Polyangium mundeleinium: one gene and its partner. The protein of the gene in region 2 interacts with the protein of the main gene of each other region in a pairwise test. Links are inferred from orthologs where the notes say so. Each region holds a gene or a part of one and is shown on either strand. Other genes may lie near its edges.

Evidence for each region.
Region 1: the proteins of POL67_RS17070 (region 2) and POL67_RS45875 interact in binary tests that used the Escherichia coli proteins (3 or more experiments, as listed by UniProt). The link is inferred for Polyangium mundeleinium from one-to-one orthologs.

What each region holds. Positions count from the first base shown.
Region 1 is NZ_JAQNDO010000001.1:11,632,546-11,640,068, reverse strand. The notes cover bases 158-3,300. They hold POL67_RS45875 (penicillin-binding protein 1A), read right to left. Parts: upstream 2,992-3,300; coding sequence 358-2,991; downstream 158-357. Other genes in these bases: POL67_RS45870 (serine/threonine-protein kinase), read right to left, coding at 3,034-3,300; POL67_RS45880 (L-threonylcarbamoyladenylate synthase), read left to right, coding at 158-336. Outside these bases: more of POL67_RS45880, read left to right, coding at 1-157; more of POL67_RS45870, read right to left, coding at 3,301-4,401; peptidoglycan editing factor PgeF, read left to right, coding at 4,598-5,371; POL67_RS45860 (zinc-dependent alcohol dehydrogenase family protein), read right to left, coding at 5,372-6,361; POL67_RS45855 (protein kinase domain-containing protein), read right to left, coding at 6,368-7,523. UniProt on the Escherichia coli protein: Cell wall formation. Synthesis of cross-linked peptidoglycan from the lipid intermediates.
Region 2 is NZ_JAQNDO010000001.1:4,255,115-4,262,400, forward strand. Bases 1,711-4,616 are described here. They hold POL67_RS17070 (penicillin-binding transpeptidase domain-containing protein), read left to right. Parts: upstream 1,711-2,198; coding sequence 2,199-4,034; downstream 4,035-4,616. Other genes in these bases: POL67_RS17065 (NHL repeat-containing protein), read left to right, coding at 1,711-1,973; POL67_RS17075 (FtsW/RodA/SpoVE family cell cycle protein), read left to right, coding at 4,031-4,616. In the rest of the region: POL67_RS17060 (FG-GAP repeat protein), read right to left, coding at 1-310; more of POL67_RS17065, read left to right, coding at 363-1,710; more of POL67_RS17075, read left to right, coding at 4,617-5,107; POL67_RS17080 (glutathione S-transferase family protein), read right to left, coding at 5,244-5,867; POL67_RS17085 (hypothetical protein), read right to left, coding at 6,261-6,899; POL67_RS17090 (cytidine/deoxycytidylate deaminase family protein), read right to left, coding at 7,258-7,286. UniProt on the Escherichia coli protein: Catalyzes cross-linking of the peptidoglycan cell wall. Responsible for the determination of the rod shape of the cell. Is probably required for lateral peptidoglycan synthesis and maintenance of the correct diameter during lateral and centripetal growth.

The DNA of each region.
Region 1 (7,523 bases), 7.4 Mb from region 2 along the record:
CTGCCCGGTCCGTATTGCTTTGTGCTCCAAGCGACGCGCGAAGTGCCGAAGATCGTGCAGATGAACAAGAAGACCGTGGGTATCCGCGTCCCTTCGCACCCCGTCACGCTCGCGATCGTGCGTGAGCTCGGGCGTCCGATCATCAGCACGACGGCTGCACCGCCAGGCGAAGATCCCATGGTGGATCCCTGGGAGATCAAGGAGCGCTTCCCCGCCCTCGAGCTCATCCTCGACGCCGGCGCCGGCGGCAACTTGCCCACGACCGTCATCGACCTCAGCGAAGGCGACGTGCGCATCCTGCGCGAGGGCGCAGGGCCCATCGACGAGCTCGTTTGAGCTCGAACGAACGCCGGCGCCTCAAGGCTCCTTGGCGTGATCCGCTTCGCCCTCGCCGGGCGGCCCCTCGTGCTTCAGCGTTGGCACCGGGATGACCGGGAGCGGCTCCTCCGCACCCGCCTCCGCGCCCTCGTCCGCGGCGTCTGCCTCGCCCGTCTCCGCGTCTGCTTCGCCGTCCGGCGCAGCGTCGACGCCCGCGTCGGGTGCGGTGTCCCTCAAGAACACCTCGTCGACCGCGTTCTCCTGCCCCTCGTACGCGAGCAGGCCCGTCTCCGGATCGATCCGCTTGTGCTCGAGGCCCGCGGGCTCCGTCGGCGCACGCTTCGGTTTGCCCGCGTGCGCCTCGCGCATGAAGTCCACGAACGCGGGCAGCGACGCGACCGCGCCCGTCTCGCCTGCGCCGAGCGGCGCTGCGTCGTCGAAGCCCGTCCACACCGCGCACGCGATGTCCATCGAGTAGCCGACGAACCACGCATCCTTCGACTGGTTGCTCGTCCCGGTCTTGCCTGCGATCCACCGATCGAGCGCCTTCGCGCGTGTCGCCGTGCCTCGCTCCACCACGGTCCGCAGCAGGCTGTTCACCAGGAACGCCTCTTCCTCCGTGAGCATGCGCTTCGGCTCTGGCTCCGACCCGAGCGGGATGTCGACCCCGTTCGGCCCAGTGATCCGCGTGATGAGCCGCGGCTTCTTGTACTCGCCGCCTGCTGCGAACGCCGCGTACGCCGCGGCCATCTCGCGCGGCGTCACCTCATAGGCGCCGAGCGCAAGCGACAGATCCGCGCCGAGCTTCGACTCGATCCCGAGGTCTTGCGCGAACGCCATCACGTGCGCCGCACCGAGCTCCTGGATCGACCACACGGCCGCGACGTTGACGCTGTGCGCGAGCGCCTCACGCAAACGCGCCGGCGTCTTCCCTTCGCTCTCGTCGTAGTTGTTCGGCTGGTAGCCTTTCAGCGCCGCGGGATTCGTCTCCAGCAACGTGGCCGGCGTGAACTTGCGCGTGTGGATCCCGTACGCGTAGACGAACGGCTTGAACGTCGAGCCCGGCTGCCTCTTCGAGAGCGACCGATCGAGCCCGCCGCGCACGCCCTCGTAACCTCCGATGAGCGCCACGACCTCGCGCGACGCGACGTCGATCGCCACGAGCGCCGACTGCGGCCCGAGCTCCAGCCGTAGCCCCGCCGGCTGCGCCTTCTCCTTCGGCGTCGGCTCCGGCGTCGGCTCCTCCGTCCCTGGCTCGAGCGCGCCCTGGCGCGGATCTGCGGCCGACGCGGCGGCCTCCTTGGGGTCCACGAGGCTCACGCGCACCACCTTGCCGACCTTCGCGAACTGGCTCGGCAAGAGATCCTTCGGGTTGTACCGGCTCTTGCCGCGCAGATCGACTGCACCCGCGAGCGCGCCGATGCGTACGAACAAAAGCCCCTTCGTATCGTCGTGCCCCGTCACGACACCCGCGTACACGCGATGACCACTCGGCTTCGGCGCGCCCTCGAACGCGGGTGGCTCGCGTTTCCCTGGCGCGAGCGGCGCGACCATGTTGTGCCGCTTCAAGTACCCATCGAGGTTCGCGCGCACCGCGCCGCGCGCCTTCGACTGCATCGTCGGATCGATCGTCGTCGTGATCGTGTAGCCGCCGCGATCCGCATCCGGACCGACGAGCGCGCGCAGCGTGCGTTTCGCCTCCTCGACGACCTCGGGCGCGAGCTCGCGCATCTCCTCCTGCGCGGGCGCGAGGTTCACCTCCTCCGCCCGCGCGCGCTCCACCTCGTCCGCCGTCGCGAAGCCCTTCGCGAGCATCTGCCCGAGCACGTACTCGCGCCGCTTCTTCGCGCGCTCCAGGCTCACGCGCGGCGAGTAGATGCTCGGCCCCTTCACGATCCCCGCGAGCAGCGCGGCCTGCGCGAGCGTCGCGTCGCGGATCGACTTGCCGAAGTAGTAACGGCAGGCCTCCTCGATCCCGTAGCGCCCGTGCCCGAAGTAGATGTGGTTCAGGTAGAGCCCGAGGATCTCGTTCTTCGTCAGCTCCTGCTCGATGCGACGCGCGAGGATGACCTCCTTCATCTTCCGGTCGAACGTGCGCTCCGACGTGAGCAGCACGTTCTTCACGACCTGCTGCGTGATCGTGCTCGCGCCCTGCCGCGCGCTCGCGCCGCGCAGGTTCTTGTAGAGCGCGCGCAGCATCCCCGGATAGTCGAGGCCCTTGTGCTCGTAGAACGACGCGTCCTCTGCGGCGAGCACCGCGTAGCGCACGCGATCCGGCATCGCCTCGACGTCGACGATCGTGCGCCGCTCGACGAAGAGCTCACCGAGCACCATCTGACCGTCCCGCGCCATCACGCGCGTCACCTGCGGCGGGCGGTAGCTCTTCAACTCCTCCGTCGACGGCAGGTCCGCCTCGTAGTGCCGGATCGTCAGCGCCACGCCGAGCATCGCCGCCGCCGCGAGCAGCACGATCGTGATGCCCGCGCGTCGCACCCAGGTCTGGATCGCGCGCTTGCGTCTCCGCGCGGCGCGACGCTTCTCGCGCTCGTCGTCGCTCGTGGTCTTCGCCTCGTTCGGCGTGGAGGGCGCGCTCTTCACCTCGTTCGGCGTGGAGGGCGTGCTCTTCCGAGCGTCGCTACCGTTCTGCTCTTCGGAGGGGCGATCGGCCGGCATGATGGGTGTCTCGGAAACGCCGAGCGCGCTTCAGATCGTCCGCTAGCGGAGCAGCTTGAGGACGATGACCGCGAGGAGCACGCCGACGATCAAGAAGCCCACAGCCACGCCGACGAGCGTGAGCGTCGACGGGCTGCCCTTCACGACGACGGGCGCCGGCGCCGGCGCTGGCCTCGACACGGGGGGCGCGATGCGCAGCGACGACGGGCCCTCGTTGGTCCCCGACTTCGTCGCCGGTCGCATCGCGTGGGGGGATGGCATCGGCCTTGGCGACGAGAGCGGGTTGCCCGTGCTCGTCATCGGATTCGCGCCGTTCGGCTTGCGGTTCGAGGGCGCGCCATCCATCGCGGTCGGCGCGGACGCTCCTCCACCCTGTCGCGACGACGAGGGCGTGGGCGCGGGCGCGGGTGGGGGCTGCCGCTGCGACTCCGGCTTCTGCTCCGGCACGTGCGCGAGCTCGGCGTGCGAGCGCGACGCCTTCTCGAGCACCTCCACGCTGCTCGCGGGGAAGAGCCCGGAGAACCCCTTGCCTCCGCCCGGCGCGTACGGCTTCAGCGCGTCGGCGAAGTCCGCGGCCGTCGTGTATCGATCCTCCGGCCGCTTCTCGAGCGCCTTCGCGATCACCGCGCCGAGCCCTTGCGGGAAGGTCTTTCCCGGCACGCGCGTCTCCAGCGCGAGCGGCGGCTTCGTCACGTGGTGCTGGATGAACTCCATCGGCGTGCGCGCGTCGAACGGCAGCTTGCCGGTGAGCATCTCGTAGAGGATCACCGCGAGCGAGTAGATGTCGCTGCGCGCGTCGAGCGGTTTGCCCTGGGCTTGCTCGGGCGACATGAACTCCGGCGTCCCGAAGACCATGCCCTCCTGCGTGAGCATCACGGAGCCTGGACGCAGCTCGCGCTCGGTGACCTTCGCGAGGCCGAAGTCGAGCACCTTCGGGAAGTCGCGCAGACCTCCGTTGGTGGACAAAAAGATGTTCTCGGGCTTCAGGTCGCGATGGACGATCCCTTGCGAGTGCGCCTCTTGCAGCGCGCCGCAGACCTGGATGAGCACCGGGATCGCGCGGTCGAGGCCCATCGGCCCCTCTTTGCGGACGATCTGGTTGAGGTTTTTCCCCTCCAGGTACTCCATCACGATGTAGAGCGAGCCGTCTTCGAGCTCGCCGTAGAGCAACACCTTCACCGTGTTCGGGTGCGTCAGGTGGCTCATCGCGCGCGCCTCGCGGCGGAACCTCGAGACGAGGTCTTTGCGGTTCGCGAGCTTCGGATGGAGGATCTTCACGGCCACCATCCGGTTCATCGCCGGTTGCGCGGCCTTGTAGACGGATCCCATCCCGCCCGAGCCGATCTTCTGCAGGATCTGGAACTGACCGCCCAGAATGTCTCGGCCGATGTTCGGGTCTTGCGGGCGCATCGGAGCTTCAGCCGGAAAATATCACCTCGCCGGCCTCGCTCGTCCATGACAGCCTCACGTCCGGCGAGGAAGATCCGTGAAAAGCCCGAATGGAGAGCAGGCGTCCCAACGCCCCACGCCAACCCGGGATTCCGGTAACCCCCCAGTCGAAGCCCTCGGCAGCCCCCTCCACGCCCCCCCCGCCGGGCCCCCCCTGGTGGGCGCGCCGAGCCCTGTTTTCTCGGCACTTCTCGACGCCGAGGGCTTCCGCCACGCGTTCTTCACGCGCTCCGGCGGGGTCAGCCTTCCCCCGTGGGACTCCCTCAACGTGGCCGCCGCCGCCACCGGGGACGACCCAGCCGCCGTGCAGGAGAACATTCGTCGTTGCGCCGCGGCCCTGGGTGTGCCCCTGCCGCGCCTCTACATCCTCAGCCAGGTTCACGGGACCGACGCGCACATCCTCGATGGCACCGAAGACCGCGATGAAGTCGTGAAGCGCCACGGCGACATCACCGCCTCGCGCACGCCCGGCGTCGCGTGCGGCGTGCGTTCGGCCGACTGCGTGCCCGTCTTGCTCGCGGATCGAAGAAGCGGCGCCGTCGTCGCCGTGCACAGCGGCTGGCGCGGCACCGTGGCGAACGCAGCCGCTGCAGGCGTCGCCGTTCTTCGCGCGCTCGCGCCTTCGCCGAGCATCGTCGCGGCGATCGGCCCGCACATCGAGCCCTGCTGCTTCGAGGTCGGCGACGACGTCGCGGCCTCGCTCCTCGGCGCGTCGAACGCAGGCGACGACGTCGTCGATCGCAGCCGCGCGCGCGCACACGTCGACCTTCGCCGCATCGTCCGCGCGCAGCTCACGACCGCGGGCGTCGAGCCTGCGCGGCTCGACGACGTCCGCGGCTGCACCGTGTGCGACCACGAGCGCTGGTTCTCGTATCGGCGCGACGCTGCGAAGAGCGGACGGCTCCTCTCCGCGATCGTCGCGCGCGCCTGATCAGCCGCCCTGCGGGACGAGGACGATTTTGCCGCCGCGGCCTTCGCGCTCGGCGTGCGTCACGGCTTCCTTGATCCGATCGAGCGTGTACGTCGCCTCCACCGGCACGGCGACGGCGTTACTCGCGACGAGGCCCGCGAGCCGCTTCCAGAGCTCGCGCAGGTCCTCCTTCGGGATCGTCGCGAGGTGCGAGGCGAGCCAGAAGCCACGCAGGTGGATGTCACGGAACACGAGATCGTTCGTCGCGATGTGCCCCGGCTGCCCGCTCAGCATCCCGTAGCTCACGACCGTGCCGCCACGACCGAGACAACCCGCGATGCGTGTCGTCGCGCCGCCCGCGACCGCGTCGAGCCCGAGCTTGATTGACGCGCCGCGCGTCGCTGCCGTGATGCGCTTGCCGAGCTCTGCCCCGTCGACGAGCACCACGTTCGCGCCGAGCTCGCGCAGCGCATTCACCTGCGACGCGCGCCGCACCACGTTCACCGTCTTGATGCCGCGCTCCTTCGCGAGCGTGACGATCCATCGACCGATCGCGGAACTCGCCGCGTTCTGCACGAGGAAGTCGTCGGGCCCGAGGTTCACGAGCGCCGTCAGCAGGAAATGCGCGGCGAGCGGGTTCAACGTCGCCATCGCGAGCTGCGCGGCCGGCACGCCTTCCGGCGCGGGGATCACGTCCTCGGCCAGGACCTTCACCCGTTCGCGCCACGCGCCCGCGCCGATCGGCAAGAGCACGCGCATGCCTCGCTCGATCCCGCGCACGCCTGGGCCCACGTCGATCACGCGGCCCACGCCTTCTTTCCCGGGCACGGTGGGCAGCCGCGGCAGCGCGCCGTAGATGCCTGACAGGATCAAGAGGTCCGACGGGTTGATCGGCGTTGCCTCGACCGAGACCGTGATCTCGCCCTCGCGCGGCGGCTCCGGCTCGGGCACCTCGAGGAAACGGACCACCTCGGCCGGGGGCCCGAACGCATCGACTCGAATTGCCTTCATGTCTCGCTAAAAGGGACGCTTCTTCAGGTCCTTGACGTTGCCGAGCGGGCTGTCCTCGGGTTTGTCCTTCATGAGCCCGCGTAGCACTTCCTTCACGTCTCTTTGAGGCGGCCGATGGTCGTCCGAGGGCGCCTTCTTGTCACCGCTCCCCGCTTGCGAGGGCTGGTTGCCGCTCGCGTTCGGATCGCGGCTCCCCTTTGCGTCGCCGAGCTGCGAGGCCGCCATCGAGCGCTGCAGGAGCACCTGCGCGATCTTGCGGTGGTAGGCCTGGCGCGTGTTGTGGAGCAGCGACTCGTACGCCGTGTCCTGCACGAGCACGTACTTGAACGTGTACGTCGCGCGCGGGATGCGGCCGCGCTGGTAGAGCACGTCCGCTTCGACGAGCCGATCGAGCTCGCGTTGGAGCGTCGCCGGATCGATCGGCGAGACGGCCTCGATGAGGTCGTAGGTGAACTCGCGGCCGAGGATCGCGCCGAGTTGCGCGACGCGTTTGGCCGAGCCGAGCCGGTCGAGGCGCGCCATGAGCGAGTCGCGCAGCGTCGCGGGGATCGCGAACGCGGGCAGCGGGCCCGTGAGCTCGAAACGACCGCCGCGCTCTTCAAGCAGCCCCGATTCGAGCAGCATCTTCGTCACTTCCTCGACGAAGAGTGGCACGCCGTCCGTCTTCTCGACGAGCTGATCGAAGACCTCCGAGGGCAGCTCTTTCCCCTTCGTGATCTCCTCGACCATCATCTTCACGCGCTTCGGCGTGAGGCGGCTCAGCGTGACGGTGCTGACGTGCGAGCGCGCGGGCCACGGCGGGACGAACCCAGGGCGCGCCGTGCCGAGCAGCATCACGCTCACGGTCGGCAGGTCGTGCACGATGTCGCCGAGGATCGCGAGCGTCGCGGGATCGGCCCAGTGCAGATCCGCGAACATGATCACGAGCGGACGGCGCCGCGCGAGCGAGTCGATCGCGCTGAAGAGCACCTCTTGCAGCTTCGTGCGTTGATCCTCCGTGCTCATCGCCGTCGGCGGGTAGCGATGCCAGACCGGCAGGCCGAGCAGCGCGCCGAAGATCGGCATCACCTCCGGCAGCGGATAGCCGTAGTGCGCGAGCGCGCGCTCGATCTTGCTGATCTTCTCCTCGGGGCTGTCGCGCGGGACCAGCACGAAGAGCTGG
Region 2 (7,286 bases):
TGGCGCCGCTCCGCTCGAACAGATAGACGGCCCCGGCTTTGCCATCCGAACTGGCGGACCGACGCATGCCCACGGCCGCCGTGTCCCCGTCGATCGCCGTGGAGATACCAAACTGCCCGTTCCAGTGGGGCTTGCTCGGGATGAGCTTCGCCTGCTCGACGGCCGTGAGCAGCGGCTGGACGGCGAAGGCGACCTCGGGCTCGTTCTCGAATGCGACGTTCCGCCCCTCGCCACAACCGGCCGCGGCGCAAACCATGACCATCACCGAGGCCCCCCAACCGACGACCCTACCCCCGATTCGTTTCCACATTCGCCCATCCTACGTGATTTTCTTTGCGCGCGGCCAGGGCTACCCTGCGGTCATGGTGAACCGCGTGCCGGGCGTGCTCCGTCTGTTCTTCCTCGCAATGCTCGCCTCCGCGATGCCCGGTTGCGGCTCGCATGTCGAGCTGGCCGACGTCTGCGAGCCGCACGCGCAGGAGCTTTGTTATACCGGCCCGGAAGGCACCGAGGGCGTGGGCGCATGCCGCGCGGGCCTCCGAACGTGCGCAGGCGACGGGAGCGGCTTCGGCCCGTGCACGGGGGAGATCCTGCCGGCCTTCGAGGCGTGCTCCATCCCGGGGGACGAAAATTGTGACGGCACATCGGCCGTCTGCACCGGAGAGACCTCGTGGGCGAAGCGCTTCGCGAGCCCCGAGGACGAATTCGTGCGAAGCGCGGCGGCCACGGACGCCGGCGGGATCGTCCTCGGCATCGACCTTGTCGGCGCCCTCGACGTCGGCGGCCCCGTGGGCGTCGTCGAATCGGCCCTCGGGCAGGGGGCCTGCGTGCTCGAGCTCGGCGCGGAGGGCGATCCCCTCGGCGCGGAGGTCCTCCATGGAGGAGACGGCTGGGATTTCTTCGTCACCCATGGGGCAGGTCGGACCTCGGGCGTCGGGCGTTTTTCAGGCCCCGTCACGCTCGCCGGGGAGACGTTCACCTCGGTCAGCGACCAGGACGCGCTCCTCTTTTCGCTCGATCCTGCCGGCGATATCGTGTTCCGGAAGCAGATCAGCGCCTCCACCGCTTCGCTGTTCATCGACGCGATAGGGTCGAACGCGGCGGGGGATCTGCTCCTCGGGGGCGGAACGAGCGCGAACTCCCTGGACCTCGGCGGCGGACCTCTGGTGGATGCCGACGGCGTCACGTTCCTCGGGCGCTTCGACGCGGCGGGGAACCACATCTTCAGCAAGACCCTGCCGCCGGTGGAGGTGAACTCCACCCGATTCGACCCACAAGGAAACATCTTCCTCTCGGGGTACATGTACGATTCGGCGAACTTCGGGGGCGAGACGCTGACGAGCGTGGGACAAAAAGACTATTTCGTGGTGAAGCTCGGCCCCTCCGGCGAGCACCTCTGGAGCAAGCGCTTCGGCGGGAGCGGCATCATCTCCTCTTCCTATTCTTCCTATCTCACGATCGAGCCGGACGCCGCGGGCAACGTCTATCTGGCGGGCGTGTTCAGCGAGACCTGGGATTTCGGCGGCGGACCGGTCACGTCCAAGGCCTCCGAGGGGGCAGGTGACGCATTTTTGGTCAAGCTCGATCCGAACGGGAAGTACCTTTGGGGCAAGTTTTTCGGGAATGGTCAATACCAGTCCGCCAACGCCATCACCACGGACCCGAGCGGGAGCGTGATCCTCGGAGGGAGCTTCGGAGGGACTGTGGATTTCGGCGCGGGCGTGCTCCAGGCCTCCTCGCCGCTCTCGTTGGACATCTTCGTCGCCAAGTTCTCGCCCGACGGTGAACCCTTGTGGAGCCGGCGGTTCGGCGGAGGCAATGCCCTCTTCCTTTCCCCGAATGGGCTCGTCGTGGCCCCGTCGGGGCACGTCTACATGGCAGGGACGGTCTACGGAGATCTCGATTTCGGCTCCGGCGACCTCAAAGCCACCCACGCTGGGGCGGACGTGTTCGTCGTGAAGCTCGACCCGTGAAGGGCCCGCGCTCCCGGACGTTTTCGCGCGGGGGCCCGTCCCCGAGCGGAATCCCCTGCATACGTCCTCTGAAAGCCGCTCCCGTCGTCCACGTGTCGGACACCGTCCGATTCGCGGAATTGACGCGTCGCTCGCCCGCTACGAAGGGGAAGACCGGCGGGCCCTCGCCGCGTTCCTCTTTGCTCTCACGACGCGTGATGACCCCTCGATGTACGGAGGACCGTGATGCCCGACGACACCGCCCCGATCCCCGATGTCCACGAGGCGACGAGCGCCCTCGACGCGCGCACCCACCTCGGACGCCGCGTGCGAGGCATGTCGTGGTTCGTCGGCGCGGCGCTCCTCGGCCTCGCGGCGCGCGGCGTCCACCTGCAGATCGTGCACGGCGCAGAGCACGCGGCCCGCCTCGAAGCTGCCAGCGTGAAACGAGTGCGCCTCGCGCCGAGCCGCGGGGTGATCCGCGACGCGCGCGGCCGCGTCGTCGCCGAGGATCGCGTCGCCGTCGACGCCTACGTCGTCCCCGATCGGATGCTCGCCCGACCGGAGGAGAAGGTGCCCCGCCTCGCTGCCGCGCTCGGCCTCAGCGATGACGAGCGCAGCCGCCTCCGCCAGAAGCTCGACGCTGTGCCCGCAGCGAAGCGCGGTCAGTTGCTCCTCGTGCGCCGCGACGTCCATCCCGAGCGACTTCAGGCGATCCGCGACGACCGCGCGCTCTCCTGGATCAAGCTCGTCGAACGAGCGGGGCGGCGCTACCCGTTCGGCTCCCTCGGCGCGCACGCGATCGGGTACATGAACGAGGTCTCGCCGGCCGATCTCGCGAACGATCCAGGCAAACGGCCGGGCGATCGCGTCGGCCGCACCGGCGTCGAGCGCGCGCAGGATCGAGCGCTGCGCGGCACGCCTGGCCACGCCTTCGTGGCCGCGACGCACCGGGTCGTCGTGCCCGCGGGGCGCGAGGGCACGGCGCCCATCGCCGGACACGACGTGACGCTGACCCTCGACATGGATCTCGAGCGCGCGCTGGACGAGGCCTTCGACCGCCACGACCAGCGCAAAGGCGCCGCGGTGCTGATCGACGTGCACACCGGCCGCGTGCTCGCGATGACATCACGACCCGCGTTTGATCCCAACCTGCTCGATCGCGGCGTGGCCGTCCCCGCGGCGGGCTCCGAGCTCGACCGCGCGCTTCTGGAGACGGCGAAGCCGGGCTCGACCATCATGCCCTTCACGGCGCTGGCGGCGCTCGCGTCCGATCGCGCCGCGACAGAGCATCCGGTCGAGTGCAAGGGCGTTTACCCGTTCGAGTCCCGGTTGTTCCGCTGCACGCACGCCCACGGTCGGCTCGATCTGGATCACGCCCTCGCCGAGAACTGCTGGGTGTGGTTCTACGATCAGGCCGCGCGGCTCGGGCTCGACGCCATCGTCAGCGAGGCCAGGCCGTTCGGGTTTGGCGTGCCCACCGGCATCGAGATCGGCCGAGAGCTCGCGGGGCTCGTACCGACCCGCGCCTGGTACAAACGCTTCGAGCCGGGCCCCTTTCACGCGGGTCACGGCCTCGTCGCCGCCATCGGGCAGGACAACGTGTGGGTCACGCCCATCCAGCTCGCGGTGGCCTATGCAGCGCTCGCCAATGGCGGCACCGTGCGCACGCCGCAGATCGTCGTGAGCGACGTGCCAGCGCCCGCGCGGCAGGTGGACGTTCCAGCCGCGGATCTCGCGCGGATCCGCGTCGCGCTGCGCGCCCGTGCGAGCGAGCTCAGCGGGTTGCAAGCCAGCGTGGCCGGCACGAGAGGCGCGTCCGACTCGCGCGAGTTCTTCCTGGTGCCCATGACCGACATCGAAGCGGAGGACGGTCCACGGGACGACGAGCCGCCCGCGCGCCCCATCCGCATTCCGGGCACGAACGGCTGGTTCGCGGGCTTCGCGCCTGCGGACGTCCCCGAGGTGGCCATCGTCGTCCTCGTCCAGGGCCGGTTCTTCTCGTCGCACCGCGCCGCGACCGCCATCGCGGACGACGCGCTCCGCGCCTACTTCGCCGGCAAGGAAAGAGGCTCCCGATGACGCGCGTCTTGCGAAACCGTCCCATCGTCGTCGTCGTCGCCGCCGCCGCCGCGCTCGCCGCCGTCGGCCTCGCGACCGTGCACGCGGCGGGGCTCGCCCTCCCGGGAAGGAGCGCGCTCTGGCCCCGGCAGCTCGCGTGGCTCATCGTCGGTTCGGCCGCGGCGCTCCTCGTTGCGCGCGCGGATCTCCGCCGGCTAAAGGACCGCCGAGCGCTGCTGATTCACGGCGCGCTGATCCTCGCCACCCTCGCCACGTTCGCCGCGTCGGGGGTCCACGACACGCACCGCTGGCTGCACCTCGGGCGCCTCCACGTGCAGCCGTCCGAGCCCCTCAAGCTCGGCCTCGTGCTCGCGCTCGCGAGCTGCTTTTCTCGTCCCGCCGAAGGCCCGCGACGGCTCCGCGATCTCGCGCTCCCGGCGGGGCTCCTCGCCTGCACGTTGATCCCCGTACTGCTCCAGCCGGATCTCGGGACCGCGGGGGTGCTCGCGCTGATCGCCGCGTCGGCTCTGGCGCTCGAGCGCTTTTCGCGCGGCGCTTGGGTCACCCTGGCCATCGGCGCGATCGGCAGCCTCGCGACCGTGTGGCTCACCCTGCACGACTACCAGCGCGCGCGCCTCGCTGCGTTCGTTCACGGCGCCGATCCGCTGACCACCGGCTACCACAGCGACCACGCGTTGCGGCTCGTCGGCGCCGGCCGCCTCCTCGGCGCCAGCAGCTTCGCGGGGAGCGAGCCCTACCCGCTGCCCGAGGCCCACGGCGACTTCGCCTTCGCGGTCTGGGCGTACGAGCACGGCTTCGCCGGCACGGCGCTGGTGCTCGCGCTCTACCTCGCGCTGGGGCTCGCCGCGCTGCGGATCGCCGCGGGCGCGCGCGACCGCTTCGAGGCCCGCGTCGCTGTGGGCGTCGCGGCGATCGTGTTCTGGCAGGCGGTGATCAACGCCGGCATGGTGATGGGCCTGCTCCCCGTGGTGGGCGTCACGCTGCCGCTGATCTCGTACGGCGGCTCGAGCGCGTTCACGTGCCTCGTGGGCGTCGGGCTGCTCGCGAGCGTGGCCCGGCGGAACACCCTCTGATGGAGTGGAGGTAGATCACGCAGGATCAGCCCGGAGGAAACGAGACGTCGGGGCCAGTCAGCAAACGTCGCGCCAGGGCGCCACAGTCATGGCGCTCGCATCGATGAAACGCGCTGAGCGAGAGCCAGGAACGGGGTCAACCCGCGAGGCCGAGCTCCTTCATGATCGCGGCGTTGCGCGCTTCAGCTCGCTGGAGGGCGGGCCGCTGGGCGAGGCGCTCGGCGTAGGCGACGAAGGAGGGGCGCTTCTCGAGCATGTCGAAGCGCAGCATGTAGCGGATCGTGCCGCCGAAGATCACGTCCGCCATGGAGAACGTTTCGCCGAGGATGAATGTGCGGTTGGCGATCGCCGACTCCATCGAGTCGAGCATGGCCTCGTAGGTGCCCCAGCCGGCCGATCCGGGCTTGGCTTCCCAACCACCCGCCTTGGCCATGGCGCCGGGCTCGATGACCGCGGGGGCGAACGCCGCCCATCGCAGGTACGTGCCCCGTTCTCCGGTGTCGACCTTCGGCGCGAGCGTCCCGTATGCGTAGCGATCCGCGAGGTAGAGGGCGATCGCCGCCGCCTCGGTGACGACCGTGTCACCGTCCTCGAGGATGGGGAGCTTGCCCATCGGGTTCAGCGCGAGGATCGCAGGGGTCTTGTGTCCACCCTTCGGCATGTCGACCTGGTGGATCTCGTATGCAACCCCGACCTCTTCGAGCGCCCAGACAGTGCCGGCCGCGCGGGAGAAGGGGTGGTGATAGAGCGTGATCGTCATCGGAGACTCCTGTCGTCGAGGGAACTGGCGCTCGGTGTACCGACCCCGATCGCAGGACACAAGCGCATAGAGCAAATTTACGCATCGGCGGTCCACGCGCCGAGAGCCCCGCGCGGGCGTGAAACCGCACCCCATGAAAACGCGGCGGCGGCGCCATCGCGCATGCCCGAGCGAGAAAGTCGTAGGGATCCAGCACGACGCACCTCGTCCCGTCACGCCACACTTTTTGGAGCTCGTACCGGACGTTGCTGGCAGCCGCAGAAACGACAAGCATTCTCCATCCATACTCGCCTGCCGCACGTACACCCCATCCAGCACGAGCGTATGCGCCCGCCGCCGCTCCCGCTCCCGCCACCGCAGGACGGGTATCCCATTCATCGCCGCGCCTCCGACTCAACGCTTGCGATAGAGCAAGCGGACTGCGTTGTCGTACGAGCTTACGTACGCGGCCGCTTCGGCGCGGCTCGAGCGCTTGTGATACACCGCGCTCTCGCCGTCTTTCTGGGAGAGGTCCACCACGTCACCGCCGCCGGGGATCATGATTTTCACGAAATGATCGCCGCGCTGATACACGTATTCGCCCGGAGATAGCTCCCTGAACACCGTCGCGACGTCGGAGGACGACTTTCCGGCCAGGTCGAGCGCCAGCGTGTAGTGGTTCCCCTGGAGGTACGCTTTCACCTGCGGGACATCGCCGACGCTGCTACTCCCGGTCAGCCCGAGTGCGTAGTCTCCGCAGTTGTATCGCCAATCAGGGGAGGTTACCCGGTCGAATCCGGGGTAGCGAAGGTCGAAGAATTCGTTGATCGTCGCGGAGGTGATGGGGTTGAGCGGCCCGTCCGGCCCCAGCCGGCTGAACACCTTCCCAAGGTCGAAGACCCCCTCTCCGAGCCCGACGGAGGAGGGATCCCATCCACGGAGCTTCAGGAGATACCAGTCGCCCGGGCCCAGCGCGTTCGGGGCCGGATCCCCATCAATCTCTTCCACTTCTTCGGGGCGGGGTCTCGCATACTCGTTGACGAGCGCCCACACACTGGGAGGGAACCCCGTCGGGTCATCGGCTCTTTGCACCGCCGTCCCCCCAGATACCCTTCGCGGGGCGACGGTCGCGGGGTGAGGCGGGTGGGGCCTCGGGCTCGTCGCCGCCACCTTTGGCTGGGCCACCGTCGCCGGGTGCGGCGGCCGCGCAGCCCGGCCGCCCGGGGAGACCTGCGGCTGCGCGACCGTCGCCGGGTGCGGTGGCCGCGCCGGCGAGCGGCCCATCGCCGGCCTGGGCTGGACGGTCGTCGCCGGGTGCGGCGGCCGCGCGCCCGATGGATCACGAGAGATGGAGCGATTTCGCGGCATGTTCAGGTTTGATGAATCGACAGGTGGGTATGCGCCAGGTGGCTCACATCGTCAGGTTGGCGACGACGAGCT